Regions from separate parts of the Orbus sasakiae genome, predicted to be linked through region 2. Evidence: riboswitches for the same ligand, from Rfam matches in the RefSeq annotation. Region 2 holds a riboswitch; the other holds the start of a gene.
What was found. A riboswitch is a leader RNA that binds a small molecule or an ion and turns the genes downstream of it on or off. The one in region 2 is predicted to bind thiamine pyrophosphate.
Positions count from the first base shown of each region.

Region 1 (6,747 bases), on a different contig from region 2:
TAATCCCCATCAAAGGCAATTTCGCCACTGACAACCACCAAACAACGACAATTATTTTTATTAATATCTTCTAATTGATGCGTCACCATTAGAACAGTTAACTGATACTCTTGTTGAATTTCATATAAAAGTTCAAACATCTCTTTTTTTAATTTTGGGTCTAGTGATGAAAACGGTTCGTCTAACAACAAAATCGGACGATGTTGTAATAGACATCGACCAATTGCAACACGCTGTTTTTGCCCACCAGATAACTGACTTGGATAAACTGACAAATAGGTGTCAAGACCGATTCGACTGGCAATACGCAATAATTGTTCGCGTTGTTGTGGCGATAATTTTAATGTGGGAGATAACCCCAATGCCAAGTTTTGTTCAACCGTAAGATGATTAAATAAATTATTATCTTGAAACAGCATTGATACCGGTCTTTTACTGGCAGGTACCTCTGTGACATCTTGATTATTGAGTAGGATTTGCCCTGAGTTTGGTTGAATAAACCCAGCAATGAGGCTAAGCAAAGTGCTTTTACCTGCCCCACTTGGCCCTAAAATAGTGATCGTTTCACCTTTATTGGCATTAAAATTAAAGACCATCTGTTGTTGACCATAAAGATAGATGACGTGCTTAAGTTTGATCATGGTTTTTTATACTCAAAAAATGTCATAAATAGAAAACTGATTACTAAGAGTAGCATGGCGACAAACGACGCTTCATCATAGCGATAATGCGCAATCAATTCATAAAGATACAAAGGGAGTGTCATAAAATCTTGTCCACCAAATAAAGCGACAATACCAAAATCACCCATAGACATGATACAGGCCAATGCAAAGCAATATAAAAATAAGCGTTTTAACCCCAAAAACTCAATACGATAGAAATAATTTAGACCCTGAACATTCAATGATTGACTTAAAAAATAGTATTGTTTTGTCAGTTCCGAAAGCGGCAACGCTAATTGCTTTAATATAAACGGTAAGGCAAGCAAACTGTTACTGATAACCACCAATATAAAAATAAAGCCCGGTATATCAGTAAAACGGAAAAATAAAATAAAGAGTCCTGCAGACAATACCATAGAGGGGATCGCTAAAATTAATGATCCTAAAAGCATCAATCCTTCACTTGCCTTTAGGTTACCTATTAACTGTAAGCGGCTATTCGTCCATAATAACCCCATCGCCATTATCATAGCTAAACTTGCGGAACTTATTGCAATGCTTACCGAGGTTAGCAATGCTTGGACTAAACTAGCGGTCATAAATTGCGGCGAAAATAAGGAAATACCATCGATAACCAGTGCCAACAGTGGCATGAAAACAAATAACATACTACTAATGATACAACTGTAACTCAGCCATTGCTGTAATCGTGTTGACTTCACAATATAGGGTTGAATATTGCTCATCTGTTTGGGCGATTGTTTTGGCTCTAACCGTTTTAACACGATCATAAACCCTAAACAAAAGAGTAGTTGAATGCCCGATAAGATGACGGCTTGATACAGTTCAAAGTCACGTATTGCTTGATATATGGCAACTTCTATTGTGGTATATTTAGGCCCCCCACTGAGCGCTAACACCGTTGCAAAACTCGAAAAACACAGCATAAAAATTAATCCACCAAGCGGCAGGAGCTGTTTGAGTAAAAGCGGTAATTCAAGATGTCGAAACGTTTGCCAATAACTCAAACCTAATTGCTCTGCTAACTGTTTTTGTTCATTTGGGATAAGTTGTAATGACTGATAGCAGTAACGCGTTGCAAAGGGGAAATTCAAGAAAACGTGAGCAATTAAAATACCATTTAATCCATATATTGACCCAGTATAATTAAAGCCTAAACCATCACATAGTCGGGCAAGCCATCCCTGATTACCATAAACACTTAATATCCCCATCACAACCACTAATGAAGGGAGAACAAAGGTAATAGAAAGAATGCGAATAAATGCAGTCTTACCCAAAAAACGATTTTGATAAAGTGATTTAGCTAATAACACAGCGCACCCAACGGAGATAATCGTTGATAATGTAGCTTGTATGAAAGTAAACGATAATACTCGCCATAAATAGCGGTCAAAATAGAAGCTTTCGTCGCTATTTTGAAATGCAAATAACCACAGTGCAGTTAATGCACTAAAAACAATCGTTGTTATCACTATTACAACGATTGTTCCTGGTATAAACGTCACTATTGACTGACGATGTCTTGCCATTGTTTAATCCAGTGTTTTTGATTATTCGTCACATCATCTGCCGTAAACGACAATGATTGATTGACCGTGTTAATCTCGTGATATGCCGCAGGTAATTCAATATTTATCGCTGGATACATAATATTTTTATCAACAAACACTGCTTGTGTTTTTGGTGTTAATAAAAAGGCCATAAACTGGTTAGCTAAGTCATATTGTTTTGTATATTTGGTGATTGCAGCCACTTCAACTTGGTTATAATGACCCTCGTCAAAAATAGCCGCTTGGTAACGATGTTCATTATCATTAATAATATGGTAAACAGGCGAAGTACTGTAGCTTAAAACAAAATCAGCCTCACCTTTTAAAAATAGCCCGTAAGATTCGCCCCATCCTTTTGTTACAGTTAACGTATGTTGGGCAAGTTGCTGCCAAGCTTGAGGCGTCTGTGTTCCATAAACATAATTCATCCAGAGTAATAACCCTAATCCCGGTGTACTTGTTCGAGGATCTTGATACACAATTTTCCAACCGTTTTGATTATTAATCAGTTGTTCAAAACTTTTTGGAGGATTGGCTATCTTTTCTTTATCATAAATAAACGCAAAATAACCATAGTCATAAGGAACAAAATCATTGTCCCACCAATCAACCGCTAAATTTTGAGGTTTTGCTATATGATGTGGTTGCACCAAATTAGCCTGTTTTGCGGTACTGGTTAGGTTAGTATCAAGTCCAATGATAACATCTGCTTTAGTGCGACTTCCTTCTAAGCGAAGTCGATTCAAAATAGTGACGCCATCACCGATACTGATAATATTGACCACACAATAACATTGAGCTTCAAAATCAGCTTTGAGTGTTTTGGCTGGACCAAACGAGCTGTAACTGTAAACCGTTAATGTCGGTTTATCATTTGCTTTCGCTGTGGTGATGATAAAAAGTAATGATATAAGCACAGAAATAAAACGAAACATTTTGCCTCCAGATTAAGAAATTTCAATATGGGCAAAAGGTTTGAGTCAATAAAGATGGTGATGATCCCCCTTAGACATACTCAATCCCTCCGCCGGTATTAGCCGGTTCAGGTTCGACGGGTCATGCTTTTATGATCTTGATAAACAGCAACTCTCAGCTTAGGCGATCGCCTGTATGCTCCCCGTTGAGAACAGATTTATTCTAGCTGATAATAAAACAAAGTAAACCTAATTACATTGTAAGAATGACAATCTTGCGCTTTACAGGTATGATATGCGCCAATATTTTAGCAATGTTTTAGGTAAATTCAGTGAATATTCAAATTTTATTAGCAGACAAAATTAAACAAGCTATGTTAGCCGTTGGTGCTCCAGAGGATTGTGATGCATTAGTCAAACAATCCGCTAAAGTCCAGTTTGGTGATTACCAAGCTAACGGTATTATGGCGGCTGCCAAAAAAATGGGATTGAACCCACGTCAGTTAGCTGAAAATGTTATACAGCACTTAACGCTTGATGATTATATTGAGAAAGTTGAAATTGCAGGCCCTGGTTTTATTAATCTTTTTCTAAAAGCACAATGGCTTGCAACTCAAAATGAGCTCGCCTTGCAACATGAAAAACTTAATTTAACCTTAGCAACCCAAATACAAAATGTGGTAATTGATTATTCGGCTCCTAACGTAGCAAAAGAGATGCATGTTGGTCACTTGCGTTCAACTATTATTGGTGATGCGAGTGTACGTGTATTAGAATTTTTAGGTCACCATGTTATTCGTGCTAACCATGTCGGGGATTGGGGAACTCAATTTGGCATGTTAATCGCCTATCTTGAAAAGATGCAAAATGAAAATGCCAATGACATGGCGCTTGCTGATTTAGAAGCGTTCTACCGTGCAGCTAAACAGCATTATGATGACGATGCGATTTTTGCTGAAAAGGCCCGTGGTTATGTGGTTAAATTACAAGGTGGTGATGAATATTGCCGCACCATGTGGCGTAAACTTGTTGATATCACGATGTCGCAAAATATTGCAACATACAAACGCTTAAATGTGACATTGTCACTTGAAGATACCATGGGTGAAAGCATTTATAATGCGATGTTGCCACAAATTGTTGCCGATCTAAAAGCAAAAGGGATTGCCGTTGAAAGTGATGGTGCTTTAGTGGTCTTTTTAGATGAATATAAAAATAAAGAAGGCGAACCAATGGGCGTGATTATTCAAAAACGCGACGGTGGCTACTTATATGCAACAACCGATATTGCAAGTGTAAAATATCGCTATGAACAATTACATGCAGATCGTATTTTATATTATACCGATTCAAGACAGCACCAACATTTAGAGCAAGTTTGGCTAATTGCCCACAAAGCAAACTATATACCACAAAGCCTACAACTAGAGCATCATATGTTTGGTATGATGCTAGGTAAAGATGGTAAACCATTTAAAACACGTTCAGGTGATACCGTTAAATTAAATGATTTATTAGACGAGGCAACTGAACGCGCAACGAATTTAATTAAAGCGAAAAATCCATCACTTTCCGCACAAGAGCTTGCTGATGTAGTCGATGCTGTTGCAATTGGAGCAGTTAAATACGCAGATTTATCCAAAAACCGTTCGACCGATTATGTGTTTGATTGGGATAATATGCTATCGTTTGAAGGGAATACGGCACCTTATTTACAATATGCTTACACGCGTGTTTTATCAGTGTTTAGAAAGGCTGAACTGAGTATTGACCAAGCATTAAGTGGTCATATTACAATTGAGCATGAAAAAGAACGTGCTTTAGCCTTACGCTTATGCCAATTTGATGAAACGATCACAACGGTTGCGAGTGACGGATTGCCACATGTTTTATGTAATTACTTATATGATATAGCAACGCTATTTTCGAGTTTCTATGAACATTGCCCAATTTTAAGTGCTGAAAACGAACCGCAAAAACTGAGTCGTTTAAAACTTGCCGCATTAACTGCCCGAACACTTCAAACCGGTTTGGATATGCTAGGCATTAAAACGGTCGAAAAAATGTAAGACATAACATGTTGGATTTTGAGTAAAGGGCTAACTAAAGCCCTTTATTTTTTATGATAATTTAAATTTAGTGCCCTGCTACTTTCGAAAATACATTAATAACGACCACGCCAGCCATAATTAATCCCATCCCAATTAAAGCCGCTAAATCTAAACTTTGCTTGAAAAAAAACCACGCAATTAAACTGACTAGCACAATCCCGATGCCGGACCAAATGGCATATGCAATGCCCACATGCATGGTTTTTAAGGTAAGTGAAAGTAAATAGAATGACGCACTATAACCAACAATAGTAATAATGGTAAAACCTAACTGCGTAAAACCATTTGATAACTTTAATGATGAGGTAGCAATCACCTCACAAATAATTGCTAAAAAAAGAAATAAATAAGCATTCATCTTAATATCAACAGCTTGCTAAACAAGTAGCAAGCATACTATGTCAATGGTAAAAATCAAGTGACATTCTTTTAATGACGCCACTAACTGTAACGATAGCCTGCGCCATGCACGGTCTTAATCATTGCTGGTTCGGTTGGATCCCATTCAATGGCTTTACGTAATTTCGAGATGTGTTGATCCAAGGTTCGACTATTAGGTAGGTAATCATATCCCCAAGCATAATCAAATAGCATATCACGTGTTACCACTTGGTTTTTATGTTGATAAAAGCAGCTGATGATTTTGATTTCTCGTAGTGTTAATTCGATTTCAACATCCGCCCTTTTGGCTTTTAACTCTTTGGGATAAATGATTAAGTCACCAAAGGCAAAAGAATTATCATCTATTGGACTGCGTTGATTGTGTAGGCAACGTTTAGCTATGGCTTTAATTCTAGCTCTTAGCTCGTGAATACCAAAGGGTTTTGTCATATAATCGTCGGCACCAAGTTCAAGGCCAACCACGCGATCAATTTCTTCATCTTTTGCCGATAAAAAGAGGATGGGAATCTGTTCATTTTGTTTACGTATTTCACGACATACGCTATATCCATCTTGCATTGGCATCATAATATCAAGAATGACAAAATCAGGGGAAAACTGTTTAAACTGTTCAATAGCATGCTGGCCATTTTCAGCTTCAATCACGTCATAACCTTCATGGCTTAATACATCGACTAAACCCCGTCTGATATTATAATCATCTTCTGCAATTAAAATTTTCATTTTATATTATTCCTTTATGTCCTGATGGATTGGCAACATTAATGTAAACTGAGCCCCTGGATTCCTATTTTTGACGGTAATATCACCTTGTAACTGAATCGCCAATTGTTTAGCGATGGTAAGTCCAATGCCAGTCCCTGATACCCCTTCAGTTAATGAATTATTTAATCGATAAAAAGGTTTAAAAATCATTGATAATGCATGGTTAGCAATACCCTCACCATAATCACGAATAGAAATCATAAAATGTGAGTTTTGACGATCAATTGATAAATCCACACGTTGACCTTTTGCTGCATATTTTTCTGCATTACTGAGTAAGTTGTTAATAATTTGGATTAGTTTATCTTCATCTGTC
Region 1 covers NZ_BAABHY010000001.1:1,082,547-1,089,293, forward strand. Annotated here, with positions in the region: gene thiQ (thiamine ABC transporter ATP-binding protein ThiQ) at 1-641, opposite strand, end outside; gene thiP (thiamine/thiamine pyrophosphate ABC transporter permease) at 638-2,218, opposite strand; gene thiB (thiamine ABC transporter substrate binding subunit) at 2,194-3,174, opposite strand; TPP riboswitch at 3,242-3,369, opposite strand; gene argS (arginine--tRNA ligase) at 3,486-5,222, shown strand; gene ABEA36_RS04735 (DMT family transporter) at 5,290-5,622, opposite strand; gene ABEA36_RS04740 (response regulator transcription factor) at 5,706-6,389, opposite strand; gene ABEA36_RS04745 (sensor histidine kinase) at 6,396-6,747, opposite strand, start outside.
Region 1: linked by a shared signal. The riboswitch ahead of thiB (thiamine ABC transporter substrate binding subunit) and the one ahead of thiM (hydroxyethylthiazole kinase) in region 2 are both predicted to bind thiamine pyrophosphate.

Region 2 (6,747 bases):
GTTACCTGAATAAATCGTTGAACCACTTGCTGCATTAATTGATCCGACGGTACCTGTGCCAATCACGACACCCGTTGAATTCACATAAATGGTACCACCAATTTCTGCATCACTTTTTACGCTTAAGATCCCATCATTATATATATTACCGCTAAACGTTGATGAATCTGACATTAAATTTATGATGCTATTTTCCGCGATATTAATCATACCGCTACCTGTTATCGAACCAATAAAATCAGTTCTACCATCAGTGATTGAAACGTCACCATTATTATTAACTTGTGACGTAATTTGATTACTCCCACTTAATGTAACTTGGCCGTTTTGAACATTATTTAAAATACCGTCATTAATCGTCACATTATTAATAAATAACTCACCATTATTATTAATTTGACCATTAGTGATATTGAAATTGCCGCTTAAATAAAATTTACCCGCATTATTTATCATGACATCTTTAGCCGTTGTGCCTTTTTCTTCGGTACAACCCAGAGCAAGAGTACAATCGCCAACGATTAGCGTTGCTCCTTCACCATTTTCAACTTGAGCACCGGTGATATCATTACCATAAGCAAAAAATTTCGCAGACTCTCCAGTATTGTTCAGATTCGCGTTTTGTACAGAATTTTGTAAAGCAGCGACAGTACCATTATTATTTGTAATGGTTGCACCATTGGCCAAATTGTTTTGAAATGTCATCGTGCCTTGGTTATTCGTTAACGTAGCGTCTTGAACTGAGTTATTGACAGCAGTTACAGTACCATTATTATTCGTAATTGTAGCACCATTAGCTAAATTACCCTGTAATGCCATCGAGCCTTCATTATTAACCAATGTTGCATCTTGAGCTGAACTATCTTCAATAAGAATATAACTGTTGCTGCCAGTATTTGTTACTTTTGCTTGGTTTGCATTATTATGGTTAACATAAACCGTACCACCGTCACTATTATTGAGTTCAACACCTACCGCATAGTTGTTATAGAGTACTGAATATGCATTTTCACCTTGAGTATTTAATATAATGCCGCCACCAGACACATTATTACCCTCATAAAGTTTAACAACAGGCGCAACATCTGCACCAGCAATCGAACTGTAGGTATTATTACTATCTTGGCTACCAAAGTAACTTTGATCAAAAACATGGCCAGTTAAAGCACCGGTTGGATCGACAAATGATATTTGCCCTGTCTCTTCATCATAGTGTAAATAAGGATTCGGCGTATCTTGGCTACTATACTTATAGTTAAATCCAGAGTTTTCAGCAGTTGGCATTGGATTATCATCTGCCCATGCGGGTGCAATGCAGCCAATTAATAAACTTAATGTCGATAATGTATATTTTCGGCTCAAAATAAGTTTTGAGTTTCGTTTAAAATATGCGCGGTTATGTCTATCATTTTTACCACTGAGATAAGGGTAACAGGACGGAGAGTCGGATAATGCTGCATGAGTAACAGCATTCCGATTAGAAATCGTTTTATTTTTCATCATTTTTTCCGATATTAATTAAAGTGAGTTATCTGTCAGTTTTGCATCAAAAGATATTATCCATTTGAATTATAACTAATTACCCTTATTCCTTAATTGTTCAGAGAGAAAAGTTATCGCATCATGACTTAAAATTATATTTATTTTTATTTTTATTTTTATTTTTATTTTATCAGCTTAGCAAGCTTTATAAAAAAATACAATTGATGAATATCAAAAATAAATAAAAAAACGATTAAAATTAAACAATTAAAACCGATTATCGCTTAAGATAATCATTATTTTTAAAACATTAAAATAAACAATAAAATAAGCAATTTTTTAGAATTTAAGGCACTTATTTTACTTTAAAAAATATCTTTTAAAGAACAAACACTACCACCAATGATGAAAATGATGAGTAGGTCCAATTCCTTTTCCAATATGTAATGTATCAGCATGTTCAATCGCGCCATTTAGGTAATGCTTAGCCTGCTCAACCGCCTCAATCAATGGCATTGTAGGTAGTAAAGCCGTCAGTGCTGCCGATAATGTGCAGCCAGTACCATGAGTATTTTTAGTTTTGATTCTTGGTGCATTAAATCGACTAACTTGATGTTCAGTAATCAAATAGTCAGGACTTTGATCACAGGCCAAATGGCCGCCTTTCATTAATACCGCTTGGCAGCCAAACTGAAGTAACGCCTTACCCTGCGCTAACATCTGTTTTTCATTAGTTGCCTCATCACAATTAAGTAAGGCTGCGGCTTCAGGTAAATTTGGTGTAATAATCGTTGATAGTGGAATCAAATATTGTCGAATCGCCTCAATCGCCTCATCGCGCAATAATGCTTGTCCTCCCTTCGCTATCATGACGGTATCTAAAACGGTATAAGGAACTGGATATTGATTTAGCATATGACTGACCGCGTAGACGATCTCTTTATTCATCAACATCCCTATTTTTATACTTTCAATCGGACTATCGCGCATAATTGAATAATATTGTTGTTTCACAAAATCAGCAGGAACAGCCAATACACCATCCACACCTTGGGTGCTTTGTGCCGTTAAAGCGGTAATGACTGACATGCCATAGGCTCGCAAAGCGGAAAATGTTTTGAGATCTGCTTGAATTCCAGCGCCGCCGCTCGGATCTGAGCCTGCAATCGTTAAAGCTATCGGCATAAACTAGCTCCTTAACATTCGTGTCTGGTAAATAGCGTGGCTCAATTCGGTTGTGGCGAATTTAATATCGCGTTGACCACATATTGCTGACACCACCGCAATGCCATCGATTCCTGTTTGAATAACCGCTTTTACATTGCTTAAATTTATCCCGCCAATCCCAACTGCTGGACATTTTCTTTGTATTATTAGTTGTGAAAATTGCGCAAGTCCTAATGCGGGTGCAGCATCTTTTTTTGAGGTAGTAGGGAAAACAGGGCCAATGCCTAAATAGTTAATGTCAGGCCATACAACATCGCTAAGTTGTTGTTGATTCGATACTGATAGTCCGATCATCTTGTCAGGTCCAATCAACCGACGAACAACATGCACTGGTAAATCATTTTGCCCAACATGGACCCCATCCGCATCAACGGCTAAAGCAATATCAATTTGATCATTAATGATTAGTGGCACAGGCGTGTTCATTAATAGTTGCTTCAATGCTAAAGCAGCCAAATACCAATCTCTACGATGGAACATCTGTTCAGCACGAAGTTGCACTGCCGTCACACCATTACCTACCGCAATTTTTGTGGTATTAACTAATCCCTCAATGCCACCACATAACGTTGGATCCAGCACCAAATAAAGTGATAAATTTAACTGTTTTTTCATGCGCTTTCCCCCCTAGCAAGAGCGAGCTTAATCAATGAGATTTGATCAAGTAGAGAAACCGCAAATGACCCCATACCTTGGCTTTTATTTGCCAATTCTGCGGCCCTTTTCATCACTAAACACGCGGCGGCAGTGGCACTGAATTTATCATTAACATTAGTAACAAATGCAGCAACAAGGGCTGATAATGAACAACCTGCACCTGTCACGCGTGTTAATGCAACATCTCCACCGCTAATCGAATAAACCCGCTTACCATCAGTGATATAATCAATCTGCCCCGTGACAGCAACAATAGTTTGATATTCGATCGCTAATTGTCTGGCTGCACACAGTGCAGATTGAGTACTATCTTGACTATCAGGGCCTTTTGATAATGATTTTTGGTTGGCTAAAACTAAAATTTCAGATGCATTTCCACGAATCACAGACGGTTTAAATGTTAACAACTGTTGCGTAATATCTGTTCGATAGGGTAATGCGCTACTCACGGCAACAGGATCAAGTACCCAAGGGGTTTGCGATTGCATTGCAGAACGAACCGCCAGTAGCATACTTTTGGCTGACGGTGCAGTGATGGTACCAATGTTAATTAATAAACTATCGGATACCTCAACAAAATCGCTGACTTCCTCTTTAGCAACCACCATTGCAGGTACCGCGCCGATTGCTAATAAAACATTAGCCGTAAAATTTTGTACTACATCATTGGTAATACAATGCACTAGCGGTTTGTGATTTTGCAGCTGTTGCAGATAATAAATAGCATCAATAGTCTTAAATGGAATAATCGTTGGCATGCTTCCTCCTCTTTATATGTGTAGAGAAGAATAGCCAATCAAGGTGAGCTATGACTTCCCTACGCTGGTATGAGCCAGATCAGGTTCTACGGGTAAAGTCTCAGCCACATTGCGTAAAAAACAAACGCGTGACACCCCGAGTCAAATACTATTATGACCCGTTAATGTCAGATGATCAACTTATCTTACGAGGGAGGATGAAAATACATTATTGTTAATAATCATAACACTAAAATATTTTCTATAATTACTGATGATTACTTGATACACTACCGAGCGTTACTGACTAATGATTGGTTGATATTTATATCAAATATTAAAAATAAGATTTTACAGTAAGGTTAAAAGAATGAACTCAACAAATCGCAATAAACTGCTGCAATATGGTCGCGAACTTCTCGAACTCGAACTATATGAGGCTCAAAAGTTACCAACACGTCTTGGTGATGATTTTGTTAAAGCATGTGAATTAATATTGTCGATTAAAGGCAAAGTGGTTGTGTCAGGCATTGGGAAATCCGGCCATATTGGTAAAAAAATTGCCGCATCATTAGCAAGCACAGGGACACCTGCATTTTTTATGCACCCATCAGAGGCATTGCACGGCGACTTAGGGATGGTGACAGAAAATGATATTGTCATACTCATCTCCTATTCTGGTCGTGCAAAAGAGTTTAACTTGATATTACCCATACTCAAAGAGATGAAAGTCCCCGTGATTGCCATTACTGGTGGATTAACGTCTCCTTTAGCTAAATCCGCAGATGCACTATTGGATATTAGTATTGAAAAAGAAGCATGCCCAATGGGGTTGGCACCAACATCAAGCTCAACAAATACATTATTAATGGGTGATGCCTTAGCCATTGCTTTGATGCGTATCAAAGAGTTTAAAGAGGAAGATTTTGCGCGTTCGCATCCAGCAGGTAGCTTAGGGGCAAAATTGCTTAATCATGTTAAAGATGTCATGCGTACTGGTGAGCGAGTACCTAAAATTAGTGAGCATACTACCGTATTTGATGCAATGTTAGAATTAAGTCGTACCGGTCTTGGTCTTGTTGCTGTTTGTAACCAAAATAATCAAATTATTGGTGTTTTCACTGATGGTGACTTACGTCGATTACTACTCAATCATGGTACACTACAAGATGAGATTACACATGTTATGACCAAACCAGGTTATCGCCTTCCTGAAAGCTGGAAAGCGATAGAAGCACTAAAATCATTTAATGATCATAATATTACAGCCGCTCCTGTTGTTGATCATGACGGGAAATTAGTTGGCGCATTAAACATTCATGATTTGCATCTGGCTGGCATTCATTAATAGTCAAGAACGATTAACTAATTTATTTAGATTGAGAATATTGATGAATAAGCTATCATAGTAGCGATCAGTTATTCATTAAAAGTAATATCTAAAATTCCTATTGCAAAATAGGACTATCTCCTGCGATAATTATCGCCCTAAAATTTGGTCGTTAGACGGAGACTATGACTAACTATTACAGTTTACAACAGTATTGTTGGCAATAAACTGTATATATTTTTAACTTATACAGATGATGAAATTACAATGGCAGAGAAGCGTAATATCTTTTTAATTGGCCCAATGGGTGCAGGTAAAAGTACGATTGGTAGGCAGATTGCACAACAGCTTGGCATGGAATTTTTTGATTCAGATCAAGAAATTGAAAGACGAACCGGCGCAGATATTGCCTGGATTTTTGATCTGGAAGGTGAAGATGGCTTCCGGGCAAGAGAAGAGAAAGTTATTAACGAGCTTACGGAAAAACAAGGTGTTGTCCTTGCAACAGGCGGCGGATCAATCTTATCAAAAGAGACTCGTAATCGTTTATCAGCGCGAGGGATTGTTGTTTATTTAGAAACGACCATCGAAAAACAGATGGCTCGCACACAAAAAGATAAACGCCGTCCATTACTTGAAGGTAATAATACACCGAGAGAGCGTTATGAAGAACTTGCTGGTGAACGTGTTCCTTTATATGAAGAAATTGCTGACATCACAATAAGAACAGATGAGCAAAGCGCTAAAGGTGTAGCAAGTTACATCATTGAAAAAATTGAGCAAATATAATAAGTTATATTATTCAATTTTAAGTACTTAGCGTAAAAGGAGATAAAAGTGAACGAGTCCATTCGCCCTGATAAAGAAGATCGATATGTTTCAGAAAGTTCTCCTAAAAAAACAGTCTCACCTAAGTCTGATAATCCACTTCTATCAAAAAGAAAGTGGATTATCTTAATCTTATTATTACTGATTCTCTTACTATCCTTAAGCTTTGTGTTATTTAAATCAGATACGTCTGATTCATCTTCACAACAAAATAATACTAATCCAGCCTTAAACAATCATGCTGCTGACCTTGAGTATCAGACGATAGTACCTCCAAAAATTTCTCGCGAAGCGACGCAAACGCAACAAAATACAGCGCCTGATAAAGAACGCATTGAAATCCCAGGTGAAGTCGCTGATATTTTAGCAGATAAAATAACTGAGCTTAATACGCACCCCAAAAGTAGTGAAACAGTACTCTTTGAAGGCCAAAGCAATAATGTTGATCAAAACATCAAAGAGCTCCCTTTACAAAAAGTGTTAGAA
Region 2 covers NZ_BAABHY010000006.1:167,647-174,393, reverse strand. Annotated here, with positions in the region: gene ABEA36_RS11630 (autotransporter outer membrane beta-barrel domain-containing protein) at 1-1,500, opposite strand, end outside; gene thiD (bifunctional hydroxymethylpyrimidine kinase/phosphomethylpyrimidine kinase) at 1,876-2,667, opposite strand; gene thiE (thiamine phosphate synthase) at 2,671-3,324, opposite strand; gene thiM (hydroxyethylthiazole kinase) at 3,321-4,124, opposite strand; TPP riboswitch at 4,164-4,273, opposite strand; gene gutQ (arabinose-5-phosphate isomerase GutQ) at 4,474-5,451, shown strand; gene aroK (shikimate kinase AroK) at 5,701-6,222, shown strand; gene ABEA36_RS11600 (SPOR domain-containing protein) at 6,271-6,747, shown strand, end outside.